Regions from separate parts of the Alteribacillus sp. HJP-4 genome, predicted to be linked through region 1. Evidence: predicted binding sites of a transcription regulator. Region 1 holds the regulator's gene; each other region holds the start of a gene.
The links. Region 1 encodes Rex, which represses fermentation and respiration genes when NADH is low (regulators of the CRP and FNR family bind a similar motif). Its sites were predicted from a motif close to TTGTGAAATATTTCACAA; they were not measured.

Region 2: a site for Rex is predicted at 7,141-7,158, ahead of qoxA (cytochrome aa3 quinol oxidase subunit II). Genes of this name have one in related genera too.
Region 3: a site for Rex is predicted at 3,163-3,180, ahead of ACE4RR_RS00555 (L-lactate dehydrogenase). Genes of this name have one in related genera too.

Annotation. Positions count from the first base shown of each region.
Region 1 is NZ_JBHIKY010000043.1:7,479-17,632, reverse strand. Features, by position in the region: gene groL (chaperonin GroEL) at 1-927, opposite strand, end outside; gene groES (co-chaperone GroES) at 984-1,268, opposite strand; gene ACE4RR_RS21040 (CPBP family intramembrane glutamic endopeptidase) at 1,639-2,364, shown strand; gene ACE4RR_RS21035 (DUF4305 domain-containing protein) at 2,361-2,567, shown strand; gene ACE4RR_RS21030 (MDR family MFS transporter) at 2,592-4,031, opposite strand; gene tatC (twin-arginine translocase subunit TatC) at 4,119-4,895, opposite strand; gene ACE4RR_RS21020 (twin-arginine translocase TatA/TatE family subunit) at 4,915-5,109, opposite strand; gene ACE4RR_RS21015 (redox-sensing transcriptional repressor Rex) at 5,141-5,785, opposite strand; gene ACE4RR_RS21010 (ABC-F family ATP-binding cassette domain-containing protein) at 6,073-8,022, shown strand; gene tsaD (tRNA (adenosine(37)-N6)-threonylcarbamoyltransferase complex transferase subunit TsaD) at 8,276-9,304, opposite strand; gene rimI (ribosomal protein S18-alanine N-acetyltransferase) at 9,279-9,752, opposite strand; gene tsaB (tRNA (adenosine(37)-N6)-threonylcarbamoyltransferase complex dimerization subunit type 1 TsaB) at 9,745-10,154, opposite strand, start outside.
Region 2 is NZ_JBHIKY010000007.1:86,815-96,968, forward strand. Features, by position in the region: gene melA (alpha-glucosidase/alpha-galactosidase) at 1-635, opposite strand, end outside; gene ACE4RR_RS08450 (AraC family transcriptional regulator) at 762-1,622, shown strand; gene ACE4RR_RS08455 (SDR family NAD(P)-dependent oxidoreductase) at 1,645-2,445, shown strand; gene ACE4RR_RS08460 (hypothetical protein) at 2,790-3,098, shown strand; gene qoxD (cytochrome aa3 quinol oxidase subunit IV) at 3,176-3,550, opposite strand; gene qoxC (cytochrome aa3 quinol oxidase subunit III) at 3,551-4,159, opposite strand; gene qoxB (cytochrome aa3 quinol oxidase subunit I) at 4,156-6,045, opposite strand; gene qoxA (cytochrome aa3 quinol oxidase subunit II) at 6,148-7,095, opposite strand; gene ACE4RR_RS08485 (RDD family protein) at 7,401-7,811, opposite strand; gene rarD (EamA family transporter RarD) at 7,841-8,767, opposite strand; gene ACE4RR_RS08495 (copper resistance D family protein) at 9,116-10,154, opposite strand, start outside.
Region 3 is NZ_JBHIKY010000001.1:121,633-131,786, forward strand. Features, by position in the region: gene ACE4RR_RS00535 (sensor histidine kinase) at 1-663, shown strand, start outside; gene ACE4RR_RS00540 (response regulator) at 635-1,246, shown strand; gene ACE4RR_RS00545 (DNA-deoxyinosine glycosylase) at 1,261-1,770, opposite strand; gene ACE4RR_RS00550 (S-layer homology domain-containing protein) at 1,871-2,989, opposite strand; gene ACE4RR_RS00555 (L-lactate dehydrogenase) at 3,240-4,214, shown strand; gene rlmN (dual-specificity RNA methyltransferase RlmN) at 4,337-5,401, opposite strand; gene ACE4RR_RS00565 (gamma-glutamyltransferase family protein) at 5,486-7,081, opposite strand; gene ACE4RR_RS00570 (glycosyltransferase family 2 protein) at 7,491-8,843, shown strand; gene ACE4RR_RS00575 (LCP family glycopolymer transferase) at 8,904-9,803, shown strand.

The DNA.
Region 1 (10,154 bases):
GGATTTCAGGTCAAGACCGAGATCTTCTGTGATCACCTGGCCGCCTGTGAGTGCTGCGATGTCTTCTAGCATTGCTTTACGACGATCGCCGAAGCCAGGTGCTTTCACTGCTACTGCGTTGAATGTACCGCGCAGCTTGTTGACTACGAGTGTCGCAAGTGCTTCGCCTTCTACATCCTCTGCAATGATGAGGATCGGCTTGTTCTGCTGAACCACCTGCTCAAGTACAGGAAGTACTTCCTGGATGTTAGTGATCTTCTTGTCGGTAATCAGAATGTACGGATCATCGAGCTCTGCTACCATTTTATCGGAATCGGTCACCATGTATGGAGACGCATAGCCGCGGTCGAACTGCATGCCTTCTACGACTTCCAGTTCTGTTTCGAGGCCGCGGGACTCCTCTACTGTGATAACGCCGTCGTTACCGACACGCTGCATTGCTTCAGAAATGATCTGGCCGACTTCCTGGTCAGATGCAGAGACAGAAGCTACCTGTGCGATAGATTCGCTGCTTTCGATCGGCTTCGAGATTTTGCGGAGCTCTTCGACAGCCACTTTTGTAGCTTCTTCAATTCCTTTGCGGATACCCATTGGGTTTGCACCGGAAGTTACGTTTTTCAGGCCTTCCTGAATCATTGCCTGAGCAAGAACGGTTGCCGTTGTTGTACCGTCACCGGCAATATCGTTTGTCTTGCTGGCAACCTCTGATACGAGCTGTGCACCCATGTTTTCGAAGTTGTCTTCAAGTTCGATTTCTTTTGCGATCGTCACACCGTCATTCGTAATGAGAGGGGATCCGAATTTCTTTTCGAGAACGACGTTACGTCCTTTTGGTCCGAGTGTTACTTTTACAGCGTTTGCCAGTTCATCTACACCGCGCAGCATGGAGCGGCGGGCGTCTTCGCGAAACTTAATATCTTTAGCCATAATTTCAACCTCCTGAGAAAATAGAATATGTAGGGACGTACCCTAACATCATGTGATTAACCGATTACTGCAAGTACATCGCTTTCACGCAAAATTAGATATTCTTTTCCGTCATATTTTACTTCTGTTCCTGCATACTTTGAGAAGATAACAGAGTCTCCTGCATTTACATCCATTGCAATGCGTTCGCCGTTATCAGAAACACGGCCGTTTCCTACTGAGATAACTTTGCCTTCCTGCGGCTTCTCCTGTGCAGAATCAGGAAGTACGATTCCGCTCGTTGTTTTTTCTTCTGTCTGGATTTGTTCGATCACGATACGATCGCCAAGAGGCTTTAACAAGGTAAACACCCTCCTTTAATATTTGCGCGGCGGACGAGCCGCCGACGTTTTATTGCTTTATTAGCACTCGGTACTGGTGAGTGCTAACACCAATTATTATGATAATCATTCCTGCTGGTTTTTGCAAGAGGAAGCGCAAATTTTTTTTAAAAAAATAGCGTTATCATTTTCTTGCATTCCCACAGTCAAACGTTCCCTCTTTATGGAAGCTTTAATCGTTAAATTTACAAATAGAAGAGATTTTTTTCTATTCACACGATGTTCATGCCGCTTTTATTCTCGTTTCTGTCTTCGTTATGATACAATACTCACTGCATGCGGCTTTTTCGCACATCAAGAGAAGATCGTATACCTGAGGAGTTGACCGAACTTGAACAAACGCTATTGGTGGATCTTGATTTTTTACATAGGCATGCAATTTTCAGGTCTGATCGGCGTGCCTGTGCTGTTGAATTTTGAATTTGACCGTGCCTTCAGCTTTGCTTTATGGAATATGATCAGCTTTATCCTCGCGCTCCTGCTGATTTTACTGCTTCTCGTTCCGGAGCGGAAAAAATCCTACCGGCACCACCGTAAGCTCCGTAAAACGAGCGGCGGCCATGCGGTGAAATGGACGATTTTCGGGATATTCCTTGCCTTTATCGCTCAGTTTGGGGCGATTGCGATTGAATCATCGTTATTTGGAATTGAACCTGGCTCGGAAAATACACAGGAAATTCTTGATATGGTAAAGATGATACCAGCATTCTCTGTTGTTGTGGCCGTTATTGGTCCAATATTAGAGGAAATTGTTTTTCGGAAGGTTATTTTCGGTGCCTTTTATAAACGGCTGAATTTCTTTATTTCTGCTTTACTCAGCTCAGTCATCTTTGCACTCGTACATTTTGATTTCACGCATATCTTAATATATACAGCTGTCGGATTTACATTTTCCTTTTTATATGTAAAAACCGGCCGGATTATCGTTCCGATTGCAGCTCACGTTGCCATGAACGGATACGCGGTGATCGTACAGGTGCTGTTAGGCGACAAGCTCCAGGAAATGCAGGAGGAATTTGAAAAAATGCAAATGATACTGGGAGGTCTGTTTTTATGAGGATGTCACCTTCCCTGCTCGGCATGATTTACTTTGCCCTGGCCGGACTTTTTATTTATCTTGCCATCCAGCAGGTCAGCACGGAATCGTGGGGCTTGATGGCGGTAGTGTTTGCGGCAGTAGCCGCGGTGGATATTATGATGGGCATTCGTTACTTCCGTGTCGGCAGTGCTGCCGAGAAAAAAGATAATAATAAAAAATAAAACGTATTGAAGCCAGCTCCTGTTTTATAAACGGGATCTGGCTTCTTTTTCTATGACCTCAAGCTGACTCTGGGCGGCCTTCGCCTTTTGTCCAAGGAAAAATGCAGCCGGAATGGAAAGTATGGTAATAAGCCCGACGATGAAAAAGCTTTCGGTGATCGCCTGAAAGCTCGCTTCCTCCATAGAAGCCTGAGCCGCAAAGAGCTGGGTGCGTCTTACTTCAAAGTATACCGACACACATACGATTCCGAGCGCGTTGCTCATCTGCCGGAACACGTTATTCATAGCGGATCCGCGTGAGACATCCTCCTCTGGTATTGAGTTAATACCGGCGGTCGTTGCCGGCATGCTGGCCATTCCCATTCCCATCCCGCGCAGAGCCATCCAGATAAACACCCATACGAGTGCGGTTTCGATGGAAATGAACGAGAGCGCGATCGTTCCAGAGCCTAAGAGAAGTACTCCTGCTGTCACTACGAGTGTTGCCTTTCCTTTGTCCAGCAGCCTTCCGCCGATGTTCATGAAAATGCCGCTCATCAGTGCGGTCGGCAGAAACACGAGACCTGTCATAATCGCTCCATATCCATAGACAGATTGCACGAGCAGCGGAATCAAGAATATTCCAGCGAATAATCCGACACTAGAAAGTCCTGCGATATACACACTGAGCGAATAGGCACCAATCCGGAAAATCGAAAGGTCGAGAAGCGGCTGCTCCACTTTCTTTTCGACCTTTCCAAAGAGATAGAGTGCTGTCAGTCCGGTAAAAATCAACAGAAGATTAAGCGGTTGAACGAGATGGGAGAGCTCTGAGATTCGGCCCAATGCAAACAGCACGGAGCCCACGCCGGCAGTCACTAGCAGAAAGCCCGAGCGGTCAAAGCGGATGCCGGGTTTTGTCCCCGTATCCTTTAAATACTTCAGCGCAAACAAAAAGGCAGCCGTCCCAAACGGCAGGTTTACAATAAATAAGTAGTGCCAGCTTGAGAATTCTACGATGAGTCCCCCGATTGTCGGTCCGATCGTTGGCGCCATCATCGCTGCAATTCCCCACACACCGGTAGCAAGTCCCCGCTCTTTCCGGGGGAATGCTTCAAAAATCAAAGCCATCGAAAGCGGCATCATCATCCCGCCGCCGATGCCCTGGACCGCCCGAAAAAAAATTAGGGATCCGAGAGACCAGGAAAGAATACCAAGAAACGAGCCGAGCGTGAATACCGCAAGCCCGGTTAAGTATATTTTTTTCTTGCCGAATTTATCCCCTAAGTAGCCTGTCACCGGCATTGTCATCCCCATCGCCACCATAAAAATGGTAATGATCCAGCCGGCTGCGACGGCGTCCGAATCGAATACCTCCATAAAAAGCGGCAGCGCAGGGTTGAGCATGCTGTTATTCAAAATCATCGTAAAGGTGCCCATTAACAACGAAATGACAATCAGCCATTTTCCAGAAATCCTGCTCATTACTCCTCACCCAACATTTCGTCTTGCGAAATAATATATCTCTATACTATATCATATAAAAAACCCGGTTCGGAAACCGGGTTCTGTTTATTTAATATTTCGTTCTTTATCTTCCTTCGCCCACTGCTCCATTTTCTCCTGCTCTGCTTTTAACACTTTTTTATACGAAAAGCGTGAGACGAGAATACTGATTTCGTAGAGAATAAACAGCGGCAGCGTGACCATCACGTGGGAGACAATCTCCGGCGGAGTAATGAATCCTGCGATGACAAGCAGTGCAAAGTAGGCGTACTTCCTGACATGGCGCAGCCAGGCAGGCGTGACAAGCCCGAGCCGGGTGAGAAACATAATCACGACCGGCAGCTGAAACAAAAAACCGAACGGCAGCGTCAGCTGAAGCAAAAAGGCAAAATAATCGTTAACGCCGTACTGCTCTGTCACGTTCAATCTATCGGAAAGATTGCTTAGAAACAAAATAACATTCGGAAACAAAATAAAATAGGCAAATGCCAGGCCGCCGAAAAACAATAATGTCGCGACCGGTATATATGCAAGTGTCACCTTCCGTTCCTTTTCCATCAGTCCCGGGGAAATAAAAGCCCAGAGCTGGAATAAAAGAAGCGGAAACACGACGATTAAGCCTATAAAAAAAGCAAAGTTCATATATAATTTCAAGGGGTCCGTCAGCTTAAAGACGTTCATCGGAAAATCTTCTGCTTCCGGCGTGCTCTGCAAGTAAGAAATAATACCCGGCGCCAGAAACAGCCCGAGTATCATTGCGGCGAGAAGAAATGCTCCTACGAACAGAATCCGGCGGCGCAGCTCTTCCATATGGTCGACGACGGACATGTTTTTCTCAGCCATCATTTTTCCCGCCTAACTATTACTTATCACTGCTTGAATTGGATTGCGTATTATTCTTCTTATCGTCGTCATCATCGTCGGCAAGTCCTTTGGTTGCGTGCTTAAATTCACGCAGGGTGTTTCCGGCTGCTCTTCCAAGCTCCGGAAGCTTTTTCGGACCGAAAATCAATAATGCAGCAACGACAATCAATACTATACTCATTGGGCCGGGCATTCAGGCCACCTCCAACTTAAAATGATCCTTCTCAGCTGTCGAGAGGGTAATTCTTTAAAAAATATACAAGTGTCTGCAGTTCTACCGATAAGTCAATATGATGAACCCGGACGTGATCCGGGACCGTCAGTCGTGCCGGAGTGAAATTCAGGATTCCCTTAATACCGGCATTCACCAGCTTTTCGGCTGTGGCCTGCGCGGCTTCTGCCGGGACAGTTAATATGGCTGCCGGCGCGTCCATGCTGCCCCGCACCTCCGGCAGTTGATCAAGGTGATGGATTTCAACACCGCTTATTTCGTTTCCGATTACCTTTTCATTCACATCAAAAGCCGAGACTATTTGAGTGTTGTCGCTTTTCGAGAAATTGTATTTCAATAAGGCAGTGCCGAGATTTCCGACTCCGATGAGAAACACCTTCGTCACTTCGTCCTGGGCAAGTGTTTTCCGAAAGAAGGAGAGCAGATAGTGAACATTATATCCGTAACCTTTTTTTCCGAGGGCGCCGAAATAGGAAAAATCCCGGCGGATCGTAGCGGAATCCACTTTGACAGCCTCACTCAGTTCGGTCGAGGAGACGCGCTGCTTCCCTGAGGCATGAAGGTTCTCGAGGAACCGGTAATACAGCGGCAGCCGCTTTGCTGTTGCCTGTGGTATTTTTTGCTGGTCTATATTCATTGCAGCCTCCAACATTCCATCGGGTTCTACGATTCGACAGTTTCTTGCCGCCACTGGGGCAGCTGATCACAAAATGCTCGTTCTACAGTAGTTGGATCTGCTTTTACTACTTGTCTATTGTACACTATAATCGCTCCATATGTAATAGGAAGAATTATTTCCGGAGCACCTGTTCACTATATTGCCAAAAATCGAGTGATTCATACTTTTCATGCGGGATACATCGCGTTTTTTTTGAAAATACGATAGACTGAAAACAGCAGAATGGTTCATAAAGGATGTCGAAAATGATCGTACTTCAATGTGTAAACGTAAGCAAATCATATGGGGCGGAGACGATTCTCCGCGACGTAAAAATGGAAATAAAAGAAAAAGAGCGTGTCGCACTGGTCGGCAGAAACGGGGCGGGGAAATCCACGCTTTTAAAAATCATATCCGGCCAGCTCGGCTACGATACAGGGGACGTCATTATTCCTAAGGAAACAAAGCTCGGCTATCTCGATCAGCACAGCGGCCTGCAGTCGGATCGTTCCATCTGGGAGGAAATGCTGACGGTGTTTTCTTCTTTACGAAAGATGGAAAAAAAACTTCGGACGCTCGAAGAAAAAATGGCCGCTGTTTCAGTGAATACAGATCCTGATTCCTTTGAGCGGGTTTCGAAGGAATACGATGAGCTGCAGCATGCGTTCCGCTCCGGCGGAGGCTATCAATATGAAGCGGATATCCGTGGTGTGTTATCCGGTTTATCTTTTTCCGGATTTGACTATAATGAATCGATCTCGTCCTTAAGCGGCGGACAGAAAACAAGGCTTGCGCTAGGGAAGCTGCTGTTGTCCAAACCAGATGTTCTCGTACTTGATGAGCCCACTAACCATCTTGACATCGATACTCTTCGCTGGCTTGAGCAATATTTATCCAGCTATCCCGGAGCCGTTTTGATTGTCTCGCACGACCGCTACTTTTTGGATAACATAGTCACCAAGGTATATGAAGTGGCATGGCAGAAAGCCGCCCTGTATCACGGCAATTACAGCAGATATTTAGTCGAAAAAGCGAACCGCTTTGAACAGGAATTAAAAGCGTTTGAGAAGCAGCAGAAGGAGCGGGCCGTGCTCGAGGATTTTGTGCAGCGCAATATTGCCCGTGCTTCTACTTCAAAGCGTGCCCAGAGCCGCCGCAAAAAACTCGAAAACATGGATCAGCTCGACCGACCGGACGGCGCTTTGAAATCAGCGAAGTTTTCGTTTGAAATTGACCGGCAGAGCGGAAATGATGTGCTGCAGCTGCAGAATATCAGCATTTCCTACGGCAGCCATCCTCCCATCATTGAACAGTTGACTCTCTCGATTAAACGAGGAGAAAGCATTGGTCTCATCGGTCCGAACGGAGCGGGGAAATCCACACTCTTAAAAGCTATTGCAGGCAGCCTTAACATTGATTCCGGCAGTATCCGGCTCGGCAGTAAAATCAGTGTCGGGTATTACGATCAGGAGCAGGCAGGCCTCGATTCACGCAAGGATGTGCTGCATGAGCTCTGGGATGACTACCCTCTTACTCCGGAAAAAGAAATTAGAACTGTCCTCGGAAATTTTCTATTCAGCGGAGAGGATGTATTAAAGCAGGTCTATGATTTGAGCGGCGGGGAAAAGGCCCGGCTCGCTCTCGCGAAGCTGATGATGCAAAAGGCTAATTTTCTTATTTTTGACGAGCCTACCAACCACCTTGATCTCGACAGCAAGGAAGTTCTTGAATCGGCGCTCCTCGATTATCCCGGTACACTGCTGTTTGTCTCTCATGACCGCTACTTTCTTAACCGGATGGCCACGAAAATAGTGGAGCTGAACCATAACGGCCTCCAAGAATATCTCGGGGATTATGATTATTTTTTGATGAAAAAAGAAGAAGCACGGGAACGGGAAGCTCTGCGGGCACACCAACAGCCGCAAAAGGACAGTTCTGAACAAACGGCTGGTGCTGACTCCGATAAAGAAAAGCATTTTCAGGGAAAAGAAGCGAAAAAGCTCGCCCGTAAGCGCCAGCGCGATATCGAAAATACCGAAGCAGATATAGCAGAGCTTGAAGAGCAGCTTGCCCAGTATGAAGCAGACATGCTCACCCCCGAAGTCTATGAGGATCACGAAAAAGCCGCGCTCGTTCAGCAGGAAATTGATTCCCTTCAGGTGAGGCTCGAAAGTCTCATGGAAACGTGGGAAGCCCTTCAAACCGAAGAAGTATAGGAATTAATTAGAGCAGCTTTCAAGGCTGCTCTATTTTTATTTACAAATTTAGTGAAATATCCACATTGTCCACAGTTTTATCAACAGATTTCCGCACATTTAGCAGGACTTTTTGTACTTATTCACAAAATCACTAACTTATCCACAGAATAACCGTACACAGGGATACTCCCTTTGAATCAATTTTCCTATGGCTTATCCACATTATCCACAATAATGTTATTAACAGAAATTCATACAAAAGACCTGGCTCTTATGTGAGGGCCAGGCCAGGGATACCATTTAAATGCAATTCGGCAAAGGTTTTAGTTTTCCACCCGATATGAGCTGCTGCCCCGATCATTGCCGCATTGTCTGTACAAAGAGAAAGAGGTGGAATCGTCAACGTAATTTCCGAGTCGGCAAATGTTTCTTTCATTGCTTCGCGCAGGCCCGTATTGGCAGCGACTCCTCCGGCCATTACTACCTGCTGCACACCGTAGGAAGCAGCCGCTTTTCTCGTTTTTTCAGTCAGCACGGTGACGACGCTCTGCTGAAAGCTTGCGGCCAGATCTTCCGGTGCAATTGTTTCCCCTCGCTGCTCCGCATTGTGCAGTTTGTTAATAACTGCTGATTTTAAGCCGCTGAAGCTAAAGTCGTAGGAATCATTCTCGAGCCAGGCAATTGGCAGATTAATGACTGGAGAACCCTGCTTGGCAAGCTTATCGAGCTCCGGTCCGCCCGGATAAGGAAGATTCAATGTCCGTGCCACTTTGTCATACGCCTCTCCTGCCGCATCATCACGCGTCTCTCCGATAACCTCAAACTCTCCTTCTTCTTTCATTAAAATGAGCTCTGTATGCCCTCCTGACACGACCAGGGCAAGCACAGGAAACTCCCACCTCTCCTGGAGCCGCGCTGCATAAATATGACCGGCAATGTGATGCACCGGAATAAGAGGTAAATCGTGTGCGTACGCAATCGCTTTCGCAGCATTCACACCGATCAGCAGCGCCCCAACCAGCCCCGGACCTTCCGTCACAGCCACCGCATCAAGATCCTCAAAGGACACTTCCGCTTTTTCCATCGCTTCCTCCACCACCTGCGTGATACTCTCGACGTGGTGACGGGAGGCTATTTCAGGAACAACACCTCCAAAGCGTTTATGGCTGTCAATCTGAGAAGCGACGATATTGGATAAAATCGTCTCCCCATCTTGAATTACCGCTGCCGCTGTTTCATCACAGCTCGTTTCAATCGCTAATATCATACTTTCTTTAAGATTGCATTCTTCGTTGTTCATGTAAATTCACCCACATTACTAAAGCGTCTTCGTTATTGTCTGTATAATAATTCTTGCGGATGCCGGCAGGCTGAAACCCATGTTTGTCGTAAAGGGCCTGCGCTACCTCATTGCTGACCCGCACCTCAAGCGACATCGTTTTGGCTCCATACGTATAAGCCATTTCAAGCGCATGGATAAGCAGGTCATCCCCAATTTGACGACCGCGTTTTGAGGAATGAACCGCAATATTGGTGATATGAGCTTCATCAATGACAATCCAAACACCACAGTACCCTACGATTATTCCATTCTTTTCTGCCACAAGGTAATGGGCAAATTGGTTGTTTTTCAGCTCATTCATAAACGCCTGTCTCGTCCAGGGGAGCTGAAACGCATTATGCTCGACTCTCAGCACTCCTTCAATATCCGCTTCCTTCATTAACCGAACCTCCGCCTGTTTACTCATGGGAGACTCCTTCTTTCGCAGCAAGCCACTTTTTCTCTGCTTCCGCAAGCTGGGCGTATTCCGGAACAAGATGATGGGGATCGATTGAACCGCCTTCTTTTTGAATTATTGAAAACATGGCGGAAGCATGAGGAAGCTGTTCGCGCGCATCTCCGAAATAAGCGTTCGTCCCTAAAGCTTTTACGATTGAAGCCTTATGCTTATCACTGTCCTGGCTGAGAAAAAGAACCGGAGCATTAACGTGCTTCAGCTCCTCAAGCCAATCCTCAAGCAGGATGATCCGGTCTTTCTGCACTACTTCTGCATAGCGGCCTCTGCTTTCATACAGCCCCGTATACACCTGATCTCTTCTCGCATCTATAAATGGACATATCATGCCGGCAAAACCTCTGCCGTTCTGGG
Region 2 (10,154 bases), on a different contig from region 1:
CTGCCTTGATGACGGATTTGAATATACCAGGTCTGATGATTAATTCCTGCACAGACAATATCGACTTCTTCCTGCTTAAGATCAAATACTTCCGCAATCTGCCGGTGTCCGCCTTGAACTCCATGACAGAGCCCAACCGTTCGGACACCCCCATACTTATTGGATGCCCAGGTGAGCATTGCCATTGGATTTGCATAATTTAACATCAGACACTCCGGCTCAGCAACCTCACGAATGTCTTTACAAAATTCCAATACTGCATGAATTCCCCTTTGTCCATACATAATACCGCCCGGACCAAGTGTGTCACCGACACATTGATCGACTCCATATTTTAAAGGAATATCAATATCTTTTTCAAAAGCTTCCAGCCCACCAATTCGTACAACAATAAAAATGTATCTGGCACCCTTTAACGCCTCCCGCCGATCAGTGGTCGCCTGAATATTAATGCTGAGTCCATTTTCATTTATATCCCTTTGACAGAGCTCAGTTACCATCTCAAGGTTGTGGTCGTCAATATCTGTAAACGCCACCTCTATCTGACGAAATTCCGGCACAGCTAATAAATCTCTTAATAGCCCGCGTGTGAATCCAATACTCCCCGCTCCAATAAAAGCTACTTTAAAACTCATCCAGTATCCCCTCCAAAAAATAAAAACGTGCTCGCTAAGCAAATACATGGTACGTTGATAATTACTATGATAAAGCGCTTTCCTAACAGGAACAACGGTAATAAGGTATAAGAAAGGGGTAATAAATTGTCCTTAAAGAATTATGGCTTTAATTTTCAAAACTCCTCTAATCCCACGAATCTTTTAGTGGCAGGCCGCGAAAAACAAACGTCTGTTAGTTATGATTGGAATGGATTAACCCGCCAGGATATTGGTTCTTACCTTTTTCAATACACTATTTCCGGAAACGGAGTCCTGGAGATGAATAAGAAAAAATACCAATTATCAGCCGGACGGGCCTTTCTTGTGGAGATTCCCAGCGACCATCGCTACTATCTTCCAAGTAAAAGCAGTCATTGGGAGTTTGTGTTCATCATTCTCGGCGGTGAATATACACGTTCCTGCTGGAGTGATATTCTGCAGTTAAATGGTCCGGTTATGGATGTCCCACCCGATGCAAAAGTCATTCAGTCTTTATTTACCATTTATGATGAAACGAGCACTGGCAGAATCACCGACTCATACTATGCCTCCGCGAAAGCCTATGAATTTATTATGGAGTGCTACAGGTTTGTGAAAAAGATCGACAAAAAAGTTGATCTTCCTCCACACATGTCCAAAGCAATTACATATTTGCATGCCTCTTATCAGAAGCCTGTGACTGTAGAGGAATTGGCTGAGTTGGCAGAACTGTCCAGAGGATATTTTATTAAGCAGTTTCAAGAATTTTTTCACCTTACCCCCAAGCAATATATCACCAGGTTAAGGATTCAATATGCGGTGGAGCTGCTTCAAAATACAGATCTGCCAGTGAAGACAATTGCATTAAAAACGGGGTTTTCCGATGATAATTATTTTTACAAAGTGTTTCGAAAAATGATTGGCATTTCGCCTGGAAAGTTTCGAAACAGCGAAGATCGAATCACTGTAAACCATATCATTATCTAAACATGAAAGGATGAGTCAGAATATGACCTTATTTTCTCCAACAGCACTTCAAGGAAAACATGCTCTCATCACTGGTGCCAGCGGTGGAATCGGTTACGCTGCGGCCAAGCAGCTCACTGAAACCGGAGCTAAAATTACAATCACAGGCAGACGCAGAGAAAAACTTGAAAAATTAAAGGAAGAAATTCTTTTAACCAACTCAAAAGCAGAAATTTATATACACACTGCCGATATTGGAAGAAAAACGGATAGAAATGAGCTTGTGGATTCAGCTACTGTAAAGCACGGTCCTATCAGTCTGCTCGTTAATTCTGCCGGAGTCAGTGGCGGCGCTGTTGTCGAGGAGCTCACGCAGGCTGAGATGGAAAAAATTATGCATGTGAATTACACTTCAGCTGTCCTATTAACTCAAAAAATTTATGAATCCATGCGCAGCCAGAAAGAAGGCGCAATTGTAAATGTTTCATCGCTGTCGGGACTTCGGGGAACCTATGGGAATACTGCCTACGCCGCTTCAAAGTTCGCATTAATTGGATTTACACATTCAATGGCAGTAGAAGCCATTCCCCATGGCATTCGTGTCAATGCAGTCTGCCCAGGATTTGTTAATACAGAAATGGGCAGACGCGCTATTCAGCGGATTGCAGACCGAAATGGAAATACATTCGAAGAACAGATGGAGATTGCTGCTAACGGCCTCCCTTCCGGCCGAATTACCGAACCTGAGGAAGTAGCACACACCATTGTTTTTTTGCTGACTGATGCAGCAGCTAACATCGTCGGAGAATCAGTGAAAATTTCAGGAGGAAGTGTTTTGAGATAATCTTTAGTTTCTTATTTGTATTGGCGTAGTGGAAAGTCCGTTTTGGTTTGTGTGCTGCTAGTTCTCCGGACCCTGCTTCCGCTAATCACTTCAAAAAGCGCGTTTTACTGTGTTTGCTGCTTTTTAAAACAACACCGCCCCTGCAATCGCAGGTTTTCAAATGTATATATTTATACCAGATTTTAAAAATCAACCCGAAAAAAATTCCTTCAAAAAAAATTCAAATTTCAGCGTTTTTATATGTCTTTTTTGTGAATCATTTGTTACAATAAACGTAACTTAATAAATGAAACCGTTTACTAATGAATTTACTTCAAACGACATTACTAAAGAGGTGTGCTAATATGGATGTTCTTCTAATTTTTATGCTGTTGGCGTCAGTCAGCCCGTTGATTTTTTGGAGAAGGGGCTATAAGTGGCTTTCCGTTATACAGTTTGCTTTAATGCTCGGCATGTGGGATTATTTCTATAGTCATTTCACATCAATTACGTTGTTAAATGCTCCTACTTCTGTAATCGCATTCTACGGAAGCCTTGCGTTGGCAGATGTAGCATTGATTATGCTGATGATTACTTTCTTCAAAGAATTGGAAATCAAACAGCCGATGCGCCGCCTGCGCTCTGAGCTGCAATCCAGTATTCGTTCCAATTAGAAACTAAACCCGGCCTCAGTGCCGGGTTTTCCTATGCAGAAAACCCTCTGAAGCTCTTGCTCCAGAGGGTTCTTAAATTAGTGGTCCATATCCTCGTGTTCTTCATGTTCTTCTGAATCAGATCCGCCTTCATCAGGGCCTCCGCCATGATCATGATGATATCCGAAGGACATAACCCAAACCGATCCTGCCACAATGACAGCCGCTGTGAAAAATCCGAATAGAATATTGCCTGTCTGCAGGCCGCCACTGTCTGTTTCCGTCATATGCATAAACATGAACAGCTGAATTGCAGCTTGAATTACGGCAAGCACCATAATGATAATAATGATCCAGGTCGTCGGCAATCCGCTTCCAAGAGCAGTATACGCAGCAACAAGTGTCAGAATAATAGAAGCGAGAAAACCAATCACGTGTTTTTTAGGGAAACGTTCATCGGTATGTGAACTCATCTATACCACCATCCCTATCAGGTAAACACCTGTGAAAATAAAGATCCAGACAACATCTAAAAAGTGCCAGTAAAGACCAACAATAAATATCTTCTTCGCGGTCATAGGATTCAGACCCCGCATGATAACCTGTATAAGCGCCATCACTGCCCAGCCAATACCTAAGGTGACGTGCAGGCCATGTGTGCCGGTGAGAATGAAGAAGCCTGACCAAAATGCGCTCGACGTCATGGCGGCGTCCTCATGAATATAGTGAACGAATTCGTAAATTTCAAATCCAAGGAAGCCAAGCCCGAGAGCAAGTGTAATGCCCATCCATACGAGCATTCCTTTTTGAGAGCCCCTCCTCATTTCGTGAATAGCCAGTCCGCACGTAAAGCTGCTTGTCAGAAGCAGAAAGGTCATGATGAGGACCATCGGCAGTTCGAACAGTTCATGTGGTGTATTTGCATCACCGGTACGCCCGAACATGACGGCGTACGTGGCGAACAACGTAGAAAAAAGCGCTACCTCCGCACCAAGAAATATCCAGAAGCCAAGGATGTCCATTCTGCCTTGATGGGAACGATATTCGATAGGGCCGGTTTTTAAATCTGCATGTCCACTCATCGTTTATCCTCCCTTGCTTCTTTTTCTGTCCGTTTAATTTCATCCACCGGGACATGGAATCCGTCGTTATTTTCAAAGGAACGGATGCCCATATAAACAATCGCCCCAATTAATGCTGGAATCGCCATCCAGAACCATTCCCAGACAAGACCGAAGCTTGCCACAAATAAGAAGGCCATCATAATGAAAGGTGTGCCCGTGTCATTAGGCATATGAATCGGTTCCAGCTTGCTTTCATCGTACGTCACTCTTTTATTCTTCTTCATGTGCCAGAAGGCTTCTGGTGCTTCCACATGAGGGATTGTAGCAAAATTGTAAAAAGGCACTGGCGTCGGTGTTGCCCATTCAAGTGCTCTTCCGTTCCAAGGGTCTCCGGTAGTTTCACGAGTGCTGTAGCGGAAGCTGTAATAAATGTTATATACAAAGACAGCAAACCCTGCAGCCATTAAAATAGCACCGATAGAAGCCGTTACATTAAGTGCCATCCATTCCGGTTCAATTGTATACGTCCGCCGAGGCATTCCTGCAAATCCGAGGAAATACATCGGAAAGAAACATACATTAAAACCTATCACAAACAGCCAGAAGCTAATTTTTCCGTAAAACTCATTCATCTTGTGACCAAACATTTTAGGGTACCAGAATGTCAGACCTGCAAAGCAGCCGAATACTGTCCCAGAGATCAGTACATAGTGAAAGTGCGCGACAAGAAAATACGTATTGTGATACTGATAATCTGCTGCAGCCATGGCAAGCATTACACCAGTTACACCACCGACTACAAAGCAGGGTATAAAGGCAAGTGCCCACAGCATCGGAGTTTCAAAGGTAATTTTCCCTTTATACATCGTTCCAAGCCAGTTAAATATCTTCACTCCGGTAGGAACCGCAATCAGCATAGTGGTAATGGAGAAGAACGAATTGACAGTTCCGCCCGCTCCCATCGTAAAGAAATGGTGGACCCATACGAGGAAGCTTAATCCAGCGATGACCACCATCGCATAGACCATTGCTTTATATCCAAACAACTGCTTACGTGCAAATGTTGAAATAACTTCAGAGAATATACCGAAAGCAGGAAGTGCTACGATATAAACCTCGGGATGCCCCCACAGCCAGAAAAGGTTCGCCCACATCATAGGCATGCCCTCACCGGCAAGCGTAAAGAAATGAGAACCAAATATCCGGTCAACTGTCATTAACGCCAATGCTACCGTTAAAATTGGAAAAGCAAATACGATAATAAGCGAAGTGATCAAGGTGGACCACGTAAAGATTGGAAGCCTCATCATTGTCATGCCTGGAGCCCGCATCTTAAATATTGTTACCATAAAGTTGATGCCTGTAGCGAGCGTACCAATACCAGAAAGCTGAAGACCAAGCAAATAGTAATTCTGCGCAGGCCCGGGATTAAGCTCTGAGCCTGCCATAGGGGTGTAGGCGGTCCAACCGTTGTCAGGTGATCCCCCAATTACAAAGGAAATATTGAATAACATTGCCCCAAAAGCGAATGACCAGAAGCTTAGGTTATTCAGTGCCGGAAAGGCAACATCTCTTGCCCCAATCTGCAGGGGAACAACATAGTTCATTAACCCTATTAGAAACGGCATCGCCATGAAAATTATCATGATTGTACCGTGAGTAGTAAAGATTTCGTTATAGTGCTGAGAATCCAAAAATTCCATCCCTGGCAGCGTCAGCTGCGTACGCATTAGTAAAGCATCGACCCCGCCCCGGAAAAGCATCGCCAGCGCGGCGATAATATACATAATACCGATCTTTTTATGGTCTACTGTAATGATCCATTCCCGCCAGAGCCAGCCCCATTTTCTAAAATAGGTTAATACAAACAATATGGCAGCTGAGACGAGAACGATAGAGACCATCGCCCCGTAAATTAGAGGCTGGCCGGTGACTAAAAAGTCTTCTAGAAGAAAATCTATAAAACCAAGGTTCAAGTCGTTTCACCTGCTTTCCGATGTGCGATATTAGTCATTGCTTCCCGCACCTTCTTCTACTCCTCTGCCGCCTTTTAGATGCAGCTTATTCTCATATACATCGGGACCATAACGTTCGACAGTATAGTCTCTTCCTTCATTTGTCCCATGGTCTACATACTCTAAATGAGTAGAGGAAAATTCCTGTTCTTCGACCAGTCCTGGCGCAAGCATGGCGTCATACTCGTCCTGCGATAATTCAGGAGCATTATTGCTTACCTCGTCTGCCCAGTCCACAAACTCCTCTTCGTTCTGAGCAATCACTTCGAAGGTATGCTCTGCAAAACCAGAACCGTTATAGTTTGAGTTCCGGCCGTCATACGTCCCTTCTTCATCTGCCTGGAGATATAATTTGGTTTCCATTCCGGCCATGTTATACTTCTGCCCGCCTAAAGCAGGAATCCAGATGGAAGCCATCGAATCAGCCGAAGACAGTCTAAATTCAATCGCCCGGTCTGTCGGAATGTGTAAGTAATTGACCGTTTCAATTCCCTGCTCCGGATAACTGAAAAACCATTTCCAGTCTGCAGCCGTTGCATAAACAACGAGCGGTTCTTTATCACTTGTAGCCTCAGGGGGCTCCTCAAGATCCATAATCGTAATAACAGTCGGAACAGATAGCGCTCCGACAATAATAAACGGTATAATCGTCCAGACAATTTCAAGCATTGTGTTTCCCTCGTGGTCAGGATCATAGTCTTTTTCATCACGATTTGGACGATCTCGATATTTGACTAACATGTACGTGAACAATACAAATACGACCACGACTATGACAAGCATTAAAATAATAGAAAACATTATGAGATCTTTTTGGGCGGATCCGACCGGACCTTTTGGATCCAGCACTGTAAGCTCTGCACATCCCCCTGTGAGTAACAGAAAAGCGAGAGCCGGCAATAGTGCTAAGCGTTTTACCCAGGAATTTAATTGCCTCACCGGACGCAGCACTCCTTTCTATATAGATATATCTCTTAATTTATGATGTGAACCTTTTCCCTGTACTGGCGAAAAATACACAAGTTTATCATAGCAGATATGTTACAATTTGAGGCTTTCTGTCAGTACCTGTCAAACAACTCTCACGAAAATGTTTCAAAATAAACACAAATCCTTCATAAAACAGTCAATATTGAAAACGGTTCATTGAGATAATCTGTTATATACATGCAACCTTTGGAAATACACAAAAAATACAACTGTTTCACTACAATAATAAAAGTAATGAAACAGTTGTATTCTCTTTACGCTTTAATAACTCTCGTTCCAGCAATAAAATCATGCACGACACGTTTATCTTCTCTTACAATTATCATAATAATCGAAGCAATTAAGGCTGTTCCGAGCGTCACGACCATTACAAGGCCACCGACAAAATACCTTAAAAACATCGTCCATAAACTAACATTGGAGCCGTCCATTTTAATGATTCTTACACCGAGCGCTTTTTTTCCTAGTGTGTACCCGCTCCAGACTGCCGGCAGGACCATTCCATATAATAAAGAAATGAGGTTCTGCACCCAATTCTCTGTGGGTGATGATGTAAGGTTACCCCCCATTAGATAAAAAATAATAAATGAGAGCGCAGCTACAACTATTCCATCTAATAGAACTGCAGCAAGCCTTCTCCAAAAACTGCCTGCTTTATACTCCATGTCTTCCCCCTTTTCTCCCATCAAGCCCGCTAATTTTCTGAATGAGCAACCATCGTTTGTCTTTTATTTCTTAACGACGTGCTTGACCGGGACACTGTAAATATAATCAGTCCAATCCAAATAATGATAAAAGCGGTAAGCTGCTGAGGGGAGAACGGTTCTTTAAATAAAAACACTCCTAATATCAGCATAATAGTTGGAGCGAAATATTGTAAAAATCCAACCAGCGAAAAAGTAATCCGTTTTGTACCTGCTGCAAAGAGAAGTAATGGAATTGCTGTTACTGCCCCTCCACCTATTAATAGCATCACCACGCCACTATCGTATGAAAAAACTGTCCCACTTCCATTCCCAATAATCAACAAAAATAAAAGGGCAAATGGTGTCATCAGCAGTGTTTCAATAGTAAGACCGGCCCATGCTCCAACAGAGATTGTTTTTTTAATTAATCCATACATTCCGAAGGACAGCGCAAGTGCCAATGCTGCCCACGGTACGTATCCATAGGAAGCTGTTAATGTAATAACCCCGGCAATTGCCAGAAAAAAAGCTGCGGCCTCGGATTTTGTTAGCTTTTCTTTTAAGAAAATAGTCGCAAGAACTACATTTATAAGCGGATTGATATAATAACCAAGCGAAGCTTCAATCACCCTGTCACTTGTTACCGCGAAGATAAAAATAAACCAGTTGACACTAATTAATATTGCCGCAAGCGTAATAGATGCTCCGGACTGAAAGGAAGAAAACGTCTTTACAATTTCATTCTTTACTTTTCCAGCTTTTCTCATGATGAGAAGGGCCGCTGTCATAAATACCAAAGACCAGACTATTCGATGGGCAAGCACCTCTCCTGAGGGCACCTCTCCCACAAGTTTCCAATACAGAGGCAGTACCCCCCACAGCAAATAAGCAAGAGTAGCCATCACTACTCCTGTTGCCTGTTGATTTTTAACCATGTCTCTCCCTCAAATCTCTCATTATTTCGGGTGCCGATATATTATTCTTAACTTTCTCAGTATAAACGATATGTATTTGTATTTTCCAGAAAAATGAATTGAAAAAACTGACACATAAACATGTCAGCTTTCTAACGGTCATTCCGGACACTCCGGGTCGATTAAAACCGGCCAGGTCCTGTGCGTCGCGGGATCAGCGAAGTCTGAAAATCCATTCTGACGAAGCTTCGCTGAGGATGAATTAGTTGAAGACAAGCCCCACGGAAAGCGGCAGCCTGCAGAGATGCAATCAACACAATCCTTACTTTCTTAAATTTCGAAAAAAGAAGACCGTTCCAGTGAGGGATTCTAGTCTTCTTGAAAGAGATAGGACATGGAAGCGGAAGTATCTTCAAGACTGTTCATCACTCCAAAATACAAACTGAGCACCGTCAGTAAACTCAACAGCAGCGTGATTGGTGCTGAAAGCTTCTTTTGGAAACCTATTACGATGATCATGATATAGAGCAGTCCGCTTACTAGAAATAGTATGCTGACGACATCAGGGCTGAATGTAACATTTGTCTCCGGAGAAACCTCGAAAGATAACAGTGACTGGAAGATAGGTGTAGGCTCCTGTGAGGCAAGCGTCTGTTGAATATTATGAGGAGGCTCTTGTTCGCTCATGAATGCCGTCACGACAAAAATAACAACTGCAATCAGAGACTCCGCTCTCCACCAGATTCGTGGTGAGTAATTCTTATGGCTGTTAATTTTTCTTCTTAGTAAAAATCCATTAATACATGCATAGGTGAGTAGAGGGATGAACAACAAGTGCTTGAGAAGCAGGGTCTGACCATAAGTGAGCAGCCATGAATTCGTTAAGTCCTCTGTCAAGAAAGAAGCCATCAGCATACCTGAAAAGATAACGACGGTTACACAGCCAACAGCTATAGGAGTAAACCAGCCTGTGAATTCCTTCCAATAGTTATCGTCAGTCGAATACCAGCTGACCACAAATAGTACTCCAAGCCAGGCGCTGACAGCCATAAAATGAAAAATATGAGCAGCTGCTCCAGGATAGCTTCCCATGCTGACCGCATGACCGGTAACCCCCTGCGTGGTAATCATGCCAAATATCAGAAAAATACCGGCAGCATATACAATTGGAAAGGAGGCAGTCCGAGACATGATCCCTATCAGTCCTAGAAAACAAAGACACAGAAACAGCAGCGCAGTCCATGCTCTGCCTGTTTCTGCAGTGAATAAAATGTGCAATAAGCTTATCCAAAATGATTCATCTCTATATTTATTGATGTCAGCCGCAAGATAAATCACTGGTGCTGCGGCGAATACCGGAATGAATGCGGTGCTTATTGACAGCCATTTCTGTGGAAGCTTAATGCTG
Region 3 (10,154 bases), on a different contig from region 1:
ATGAATCAACTATTGATAAGTGCCCAGGAAGAAGAAAAACGAAATATCTCTAATTGGCTGCACGACGAGATATTGCAAAATATTATTTGGGCGTGCAATACCCTTCAAGTATTAGAAAAATCGAGCAATAATGGGGAGATGAAACAGACATGCGAAAAAATGATTGAAACCATAGGAACTATACGGGAAAAGTGTAGTGAGCTTTATCCATTGATGGTAGAAGATATTGGATTAGAAAAAAGTCTTCATTCTCTCATAGGTAAAATGGAACAAACCGGCCCCTGCATTTTTTTAAAATTTAATACCGGCAGATATATACTGGATGATTGTTATCAAATACATATCTACCGTATTGTAAAAGAATTATTGAATAATATTGTTAAACACGCAGAGGCAGAGGCGGTTTATATAAATATTACCTACTATGAAGATTGGATGTACTGCAAAGTAACAGATGACGGCAAAGGTTTTCAAGTACCTGCTCATGTTACCAAAATGGCAGAAGATAATCATCTTGGACTGGCCACCATTCATAGGCAGATAAAAGTGCTGAATGGAACATTTGAGATAGATTCCACACCACACGAAGGAACAGCAATCTCTTTTAAAATTCCAGTGGGAAGTGAAAATGATCATGGAAAAAATAAAAGTTTTGCTGGTTGATGATCACAGAATGGTCATCAATGGAATAGTGAAATTATTAGAAAATGAACAGGAAATTGAGGTCGTCAAAACTCTTCAAAATCCAGAAAAATTAGAAGAATATATACCAGCTCATCAAATCGATGTGCTGATTATTGATATTCGAATGAAGCAGTATAATGGATTGAAACTAACCAGAGAAATTAAGAAGCAGTATACTGACGTTAAGGTTGTCATTCTTTCAGGATATAATCTGGAAGAATATCAGCGAGCTGCTTTTGAATCTGGAGCAAGTGCATTTGTGAGTAAAGAAAACTCTGTAAATGAGCTGGCAAATGCCATTAAAAATGCTAATTCTGGAAACCTTCTTTTTTCTTCGAAAGTTATTAATGAGTATTCCTCAAAAGATCGCTTAACTGCTAAAGAATTAAAGGTACTTACTTTAATATCGAAGGATAAATCAAACCTTGAGATTTCCTTAGAAATGAAAATCAGTAAGCGTACCGTAGAACATCACGTATCCATCATTATTCAAAAATTAAATTGTTCTTCCAGAGTTGGTGCCGTTGTCGAGGGTTTGAAGAGTGGATTAATTACTGCATAGTAAAATAATTCCAATCAGACATGTTCCTTTATCACTTTCCAATCCTCGATCTTCTCTTCAAGATTCTTTATGTATTTTCCCGGCACCGGACTGGTGGAAGGTAATTTTTCCAAAGTTTTGTCCGGAAGTCCGTGGAGATTATGGTACTTTTGAAACGACGTAAATGATTTGCCACCGTTAAAGGCAATGCATTGAATCGTATGATACTTCTTCAACAAGCCGGTTATATCATTTGGTTCCTCATATTTGATGCTTGAATCAAGGCTTCCGGATCTTTCACAGGAGTAAATAGAATCCCAGAGTGCGATGCCCCGTGCTTTTAAAAACGCTTTTCTATCCTCATATTCGCCGGGGTCCTCCTTATTAAATAAAGTGAAAATAATTTCCCAGAATTGATTTCTTGGATTGGCATAATATTGCTGCTTCTGTAATGACTGCTTACCGGGCATCGATCCCAATACAAGCACCCTTGCCCCCTCTGCAATTACTGGTTCAAATGAATAAATTTTATTATGGTAATCCATCTGCTGTCTCCTCTCAAAGTCGTAATACATCACATGCAAAGAAAAAGGAAAAGGACAGATCAGACGGAATCTGTCCCTTTCTCCTGCTGGGCCTTATTTATTATTCCTCTCTCCACTGCCATTGATCTTTGACAACGGTTTCTCTTGGTCCGATACCTTCCTCAAGCTCTACCGGAGATTCGCGGTGCCATTCCATAAAGGTACCATCATGCTCAAGTATTGTAATCCAGTAGCTGGTACCTTCTTCATTCAGGAAGCGGGCTTCATACTCCCCAAAGTCAGGATTTGTGTATTCCTCAGCTAGCTCAAGGTTCACGTCGTCCAGCCCGGCGTATTCGTGAACCTCCTCAATCATATCCTCAAGCGTTACACCTTCCTCTTTCCCGTATGATGGATAAATGAATCTCCAAACCGGTTCTGCTGTCGGTTCGCCATCCTCAGTAAAGGAAGCGTACGCGAGAACACCATCAGCAGCTCCCGAAGAAACATTTTCAACCTCAAAATACTGGGGAATGTACGTGGTAAAAGGCATTCCTTCTTCATCCATAAGCTTGAAAATATCTGACTGCTCCATTCCTTCCTGTTCGTAACTGAATTCCTGCAGTCTTGGCATAATGCCTGCACGGAAAGACTCTTCCTCCGCACGGGCAAGAAATACGGCAAATTGAGAACGCGTCACATTAGGATTAGGACGATAGGTAAAATCACTGTAACCAGTCGTAATACGATTTTCCCCGATCAAACCGATGTCTTTAAAAGCCCAGTGGTTTTTCGAGACATCCCGGAAACGTGCGTCGCCTTCTCCATTCAGATCATAGGAACGGTTTAAGATTGCAGCCATCTGGGCTCTCGTTAAGGCTTCATTCGGACGAAATCTTTCCCCATCGTCAAAATAACCAGCCTCCACAGCTGCTGCGATTGCAGGGTAAGCGCTGTTCGCCTTTGAAACGTCCTTGAAGGAAACGGGTTCTGGGTTTTCAGTATCTAAATCGTGAATTCGTGCTAATGTTCTAGCAGCCTGGGAACGCTTAATCGGATCAGTTACACCAAATACTCCATTTTCATAGCCTGTCATCACTTCACGATCCGCGAGATAATTAATTTCATCCTCTGCCCAAAAACCTTCCGGGACATCTGGAAAAGATGTTTCTGCTCCTGCTGCAGTAGAAGCAAATAGTACAGATGCCAGCAAAGCAGTTAATACAGCCAATTTTTTCATGCCTTCTTCCCCTTTCAAAATTGTATTCATCTTAACCTGGAGAACATATTATATTTTCAATATGATTACCCTCCCTTCCCTAATGAAACGTTCCTTACTGGAAAATAGAAACAAAAGTATTTGAATTTAGGTCAGAAAATCACTAAGATTCTCAATAAAATTGTTGATTTATATTGTGAAGTATTGCACAATATACATGTGAATAAATTCACATGTATTCTTGAATTTCATTGAAGGGAGTGCGGTGATTATGGCACATAAGGAGAAAGTCAACCGCGTTGTTCTGATAGGAGCCGGCTTTGTGGGAAGCAGCTACGCCTTTGCTTTAATCAATCAGGCCGTGACAGAAGAGCTTGTTATCATTGATGTAAACAAAGAAAAAGCGATCGGAGATGTAATGGATTTAAACCACGGAAAAGCATTCGCTCCTTCCTCTACAAAAACATGGCATGGTGATTTCAGCGATTGTAAAGAAGCAGATATCGTCTGTATCTGCGCCGGAGCTAATCAAAAACCAGGAGAAACAAGACTTGATCTCGTAGAAAAAAACATGAAAATATTCAAAACAATCGTAGAGCAAGTAATGGAATGCGGGTTTGAAGGCATCTTTCTTATTGCTACGAACCCTGTCGATATACTGACTCAGGCCGTTCAAGCTTTCAGCGGCATGCCGCAGGAGCGTGTAATTGGAAGCGGAACGACGTTAGATACGGCTCGCTTCCGCTATCTGCTTAGTGACTATTTCGATGTATCCACTCACAATGTTCACGCTTATATTATCGGCGAACATGGTGATACAGAGCTTCCTGTCTGGAGCAATGCACGCATCGGGGGTGTTCCTATTTCTGCTTACCTGAACAAAGAGAAGGCTTTCCGTGCAGAAGATCTCGAGCACGTATTTGAGAAAGTTCGTGATGCGGCGTACCATATTATCGAAAAAAAAGGAGCGACATACTACGGCATCGCCATGAGTCTAGTACGAATCACTAAAGCTATTCTCGGAAATGAAAACAGTATTCTCACGGTCAGCGCTTACCTTGACGGAGAGTACGGAGCAAACGGCGTATATGCCGGTGTACCTGCAGTCATCAACCGCCTCGGAACCCGTGAAATTCTTGAAATTGAACTCTCCGAAAAAGAGCAAAAGCAATTTGACCATAGTGTTCAAACCTTAAAAGCTACAATAACACCTGCACTGGAGAAAATGAACCAGAACAAAATGTAATTCGCGTTCTGAATTACTAAACAAGATTCTTAACTAGTTCATTATTATGTGGTGATACACATGTCTTTAAAAGGTATGAAAAACACCATCCAACAATGGATGGTGTTTTCCTGCACGTCAAGTCAACTGGCGGGGCTTTTTTTGTTCTGCTTGCTGCGGAGCTGACCGCAGGCAGCATCAATATCTGTTCCATGCTCCTGCCTCACAACACAATTAATACCGTTTTTCTTGAGTGTGTCGTAGAAAGCCATGATATCTTCCTGTTCACTGCGTTCATATTGTATATGCTCATCAACAGGATTGTACGGAATAAGGTTCACGTAGGCCAGGTGACGCTTATTACGAAGCATTGCCGCAAGCTCCTTCGCTTCCTTTACATGGTCATTAACATCTTTAAGCAGAATATATTCAAACGTGATGCGCCGGTTTGTTTTCTCCAGGTAATAATCAATTGCTTCCATGAGAGGCTTCACTGGATAAGCCTTGTTAATCTTCATAATCCTAGTGCGAAGTTCATCATTTGGCGCATGCAGGGAAAGTGCCAGGTTTACCTGCAGGTCTTCATTGGCAAAATCATAAATTCTATTTGCCAGTCCACTCGTAGAAACGGTAATGTGGCGTGCCCCGATTTCCAGTCCCTTTGGATGATTGACGATCCGCAGGAAATTCATCGTGTGATCATAGTTTTCAAATGGCTCGCCAATACCCATCACAACAATATGCGTCACTCTTTCACCGTTTCCTGCCTCATCCAGGGCATGCTGCACATTCATGATCTGCTCGGTAATCTCTCCACTTGTGAGATCACGGCTCTTTTTCAAAAGGCCGCTGGCACAGAACGAACAGCCAATGTTACAGCCAACCTGCGTGGTTACACAGACTGACAGCCCGTATTTCTGTCTCATCAATACGGTTTCAATTAAGTTGCCGTCCTGCAGACGGAAAAGGAATTTGACCGTCCCGTCCTTCGAACTTTGTTTTACCTGTTCTTCGAGTGTCTGAATGACATAATGCTCCTCCAGTACACGAAGGCAGTCTTTATTAACATTTTTCATATCGGAAAAGTTCTTCACTCTTTTTCTATATAGCCAGTCCCATACCTGCTGCGCCCGAAACTTTTTCTGACCATTTTCTTCAAGCCATGCGGTCAGCTGATCAAGCGTCAATCCGTAAATGGAAGTTTTCATTTTTGAAACCCTCTTTTCAAAAAACATTCATCCTCCATTGTACGAAAAATCATAGGTAAAAAGCAAGTGTTGCTCTCTTCCGAGTTATTTATTCGTAGAGTCCCATTTTCCACCGCGCCGTTCATCTGCGATTCCGGTTACACTCCCGTCTTCAGCATCCACTTCAAGTGCCTGTATGCCACCAAAAAACATCGTATGATGATTGGTTCTTATACTGTAACCGCGCTCTTCCATGTCATCCGTAACGTCCTCGGATAAGCCTGGTTCAGCGAAAAATGTCCCCTTATACCCGTGAAAACGTTTTTCATCCACTGCTTCTTCAAGTGTCTCGTCAAAATAAAAATTTCTGGCGAGCACCTGTGTCATCACATTAGGAATTCTCTGGCCACCGGGAGTGCCTATGCCGAGTATCCTATCATCATTCACAAAAATACTTGGTGCCGTGGAGCTTCGCGCTTTTTTCCCCGGCTCATAACTGTTCGGAGAGCTGCTCAGATCACTGAAGTATTTATCTGAGTTATTTGCGAAATATCCATCAACGTACTCACCGGATCCGAAAAAATTACTTAACGTATTTGTTGCGGAAACCATGGTTCCTTCTTCATCCACAACGACAAAATGAGTCGTATCAGTATTTTCGTCCTCTGCAGCTTCATCCTCCCCGGCTGAATCTGTGCCTAAATCCGTGGTCGAAATCTCGTCAGCCAATTCTTCAATATAATCGTCGCTGACAAGCTCATCTGCATCAACATCCTCGTTTGACGGATCACCGACCTCATTTATTTTATCATTGTTAGTCACTCTTGAAATTTCTGACATCAAATGTGCAAACTGAGTTTCATCATCTTCGGTTTCTTCAATGTCGAGATGCTCTGCAAGTTTTAGAGATTGAACAAATGGAACCCCTGAAAGAGGTGGACTGGCTGAAAATATTGTTCCTCCATTCACCTCTCCCTGCACAGGCTCAGGCTCGGTAACCTCATAATCTTCTAGATCTTCAGCATCGACATGTGGAAATTCATCTGTAAAGCTTTCTCCGAGTTCCCCTTCATAAAAAGTACTTGCCCCGTCTTCTTTTATTTTTGTCAACGTATCTGCCAGTTCCTCCTGCTTCAGTGTTTCACCGGATTCAATCGGCTCTTCATCAGGATAAAAATGATCTAATTCTTCTACGTCCACTCTTGAAATTGCACCGTCGAGGCGCTCTGCCAGTATCGGATCCACTTCAAATCCGTCTTCAGCAAGCTCTATGGCCGGATCAATCAAGTCATCAAAGGATGCCGATCCATGCTCACTATGTAAGGTATCCATTCCTTCTACAAATCCAGGTACACCAGTGACTTTCCCATTTTTCTCATCTTTCGAAGGAGCAGTTACTTTGTAGTCATACACGCTTGGCGTCTCTTCATCTGAATCCAAATGCAAAGCCTGACCTCCTCCGCCTATGCCTGAGCCAAAAGGCTCTACCACAGAGAGAGCATATGACACTGCGACCGCTGCATCCGCAGCATTACCTCCGTTTTCCAGTACCTCCATTCCCGCTTCTGCAGCAAGCGGATGCGATGCCGTTACTCCATAATTATCTTCCGTTTCCACAGAGTCTACTTCTTCCTGTGGATCTAACGTGCCGGATGATAAGAGATTCAATAACAGACTGAACGATAATGTAACCTTCAGCAAGATAACTCACCACCAAATATTAAGATTTTAACGCTGTTCATCCTAACACAAAAAATCTGACACCGTAGAAATTTTACAAAAAATTAATCAAAAGTCATGTATATTGATAAATCTTTACTATAAAACTTTTATTAAGTTTTAGCATTTAATTAAATTCCGTAACTACTGACATATAAGGAAATTCGATGATTACTATTAATAGTATGTGAAGTCGTAATCAGTTCATTAGTGCCTATTATTTTATATTAATAGGAAAATAAATTGATATTACCCTATAAATTTCCAATGAACATAGGTATTAGGCAGGTTTTTCATAGATATCCCTTTCCAAAAAATCTTATTCGTGCAATCATTTCACTTGTGAACTGAAAAAGATTTTCATTTAAGAAGGGAGTGGATACACTTGGCTATGTTTTTTATTATTTTGTTCTGCTTGTGTATATTTTTTCCTTCGCTGCATCTGCTGCACTGTCTCCCTTGGTTTCGGGACCTCGAGGAAGGAAAAGTCAAACCATGCAGTAACAAAAAAGGAATCAGCATTCTAGTCCCTTGTTTCAATGAAAAGGACATTATTGACACGTCAGTGAGCAGCATGCAGTCTCTTTCTTATTCTGCGTTTGAGGTCATTTACATAAACGACGGCTCCAGCGACCAGACACTGTCGTCCCTGTATTCAATCTTAGATTTAGCCCCCTGCACACGAACTCCACTCAAAAAACTCGGACATGAAAAAGTACACCGCTTTTACCAGTCGAGGCTTTACCCTCACATTTTTGTACTGGATAAAGAAAATGGAGGCAAGGCAGATGCGTTAAATGCAGGTATTGAATATTCAGCCAAAGGGATTGTCGTAACACTTGATGCTGATACCATTCTTACTGATCAAGCATTATCAGTAGTCAATGATAAATTTGAGGATAATTCAGTCGTCGCTGCCGGCGGCATGGTTCACGTGCTGCAGACAAAAACCTCCAGACCTCTTAAACATTTGTCACTGCTGCGCACGAATATGCTGTTACGTGTTCAGGTACTGGATTTTCTAAAAGCATTCTACATTACAAAAATGTCCCTTGCCCGCTTTCGTTCGCTCGCTGTCATCTCGGGTGCGTTCGGAATATTTAGAAAGAAGGTATTGATTGAAGCCGGCGGCTACCGCAGAACGATCGGTGAAGATATTGACATCACTCTGAGGATTCATCGATACATAGCGAAGCTAAAAAATAAAAAAATAATATTTCTGCCCGAAGCAGTGGGATACACGGAGCTTCCGGAAAATTGGAAGGACTTATTTAAGCAGCGTGTCCGCTGGCAAAAAGCTTTCATTGACTGCCTCTTTCATTTCCGTTCTTTCTTCGGAAAAACGTTAATTTCAAAAGCGGTTTCGTTTTTCTATGTAATCGAATCTTTTTTTGTCGGGACCATGGCAGCTTACGTTACTACCATTATCGTGATCGCAAATATGATTGTCAGTCCGCCTTCTTCCTATCTGTTTTTTATCGCGTTTTACGTGACGTATATTTTTCTATTCAGCTTGGCCTATAATCTGATGGCTCTCAGAATGGGAAAGCATTATGGCTTTGTTTTCGATAAGAAAGATAAATGGAAATTACTGCTGACAATTTTCTTTGATATCTTTGTCTACCGATTCATCACGATGTACTTCGTTCTCTATGGAAGCATCGCTTACTTCTTTAATAGAGACTGGAATAAGGTGGAGCGAACCGGACGGAATTATCAGGATGATGTCGGCCCGGCAGCGTAATTATGCTGCAAATATTAACTCTGAATAATGGCATACAAATTAGGTGAGAGCATGATCCCTGTGAAAATCAAAAGAATATTATTAGTTATATTTACAATTTTCTTCGTGTCATTATTAGGTATGGGTAATTACTTTCTGCATATGACCTCAGAAACGCTGGCAAATATGAACGAAGAAATTGAATGGGAGCAATCAGAAAAGCGCGCGGAGCCTGTCCGCCCGAAGGATGGGGACCCGCTTTCTGTTTTATTAATGGGCGTCGATGACGAAGAAGGCCGTACCGACTCCCTCATTTTATTAACCGTAAATCCCTCGGATGAATCAATAAACATGGTCAGTGTTCCCCGGGATACCCGTGTAAAAATTGATGGAAAAGATAAAAAGGATAAAATTAATCATGCCTATTCCTACGGAGGCTCCGAAAAGACGATTCGAACCGTCGAAAATTTATTAGATATTCCGGTGGATTATGTTTTAAAAGTAAACATGGAAAGCTTTACCGACGTGGTGGATGCGCTAGGCGGTGTCGAAGTAAAAAATGATTTAGATTTTACCTTTAGGGATACTCACTATCCAGAGGGCACCCTCGAATTAGGCGGGAAAGAAGCACTTGGATACGCGCGGATGCGCTATGATGACCCGCGTGGTGATTTCGGACGCCAGGCCAGACAGCAGCAGGTGTTAGAAGCAGTCATTAGAAAAGGAGCAAGCATATCTTCTCTTACGAAAATCGATGATATGTTTGATATTGTTGAGAAAAATATTAAAACAAATGTCAGGTTGAAGGATGCCTGGGATCTGCAGTCCAATTACAAAAACACCAGACACAACATTGAACAGCTTCAAATTGAAGGAAAAAGTAAGGAAATTGACGATACCTATTACTATGTACCAGATAAGCAGAAGCTGCGCGACACCTCTGAGAAGCTAAAGGAGCATTTGCAGCCGCCAGAGAAATAGAAGCATCCGGCTGAGGAGAATCTGCTGTATCAATTCAAAGATGCAGCAGGTTTTTTGCTAGTTTTTATAAATGAGGAGAGGATCGGCGATTTTTCGATTGTGTTCAGCGATAATTGAATTTTTATCAGCGATATCTCGAAATTCATCGGCGAAAAATATCACAATGCCAGCTGAGGACACCTGACATTTCCCGGGAAATATCGACAAACACTGAAAGAGAACAAGCATCAGTAACAGCTTGTTCTCTTTCCTAATTATTCAGATGATGAACTACGTTTGTTTTTATAATCATTTATCGTGCAGTACATAGCCATTCCAAGAGAGCCTAATATCGTAATGCATAAGGTTGCA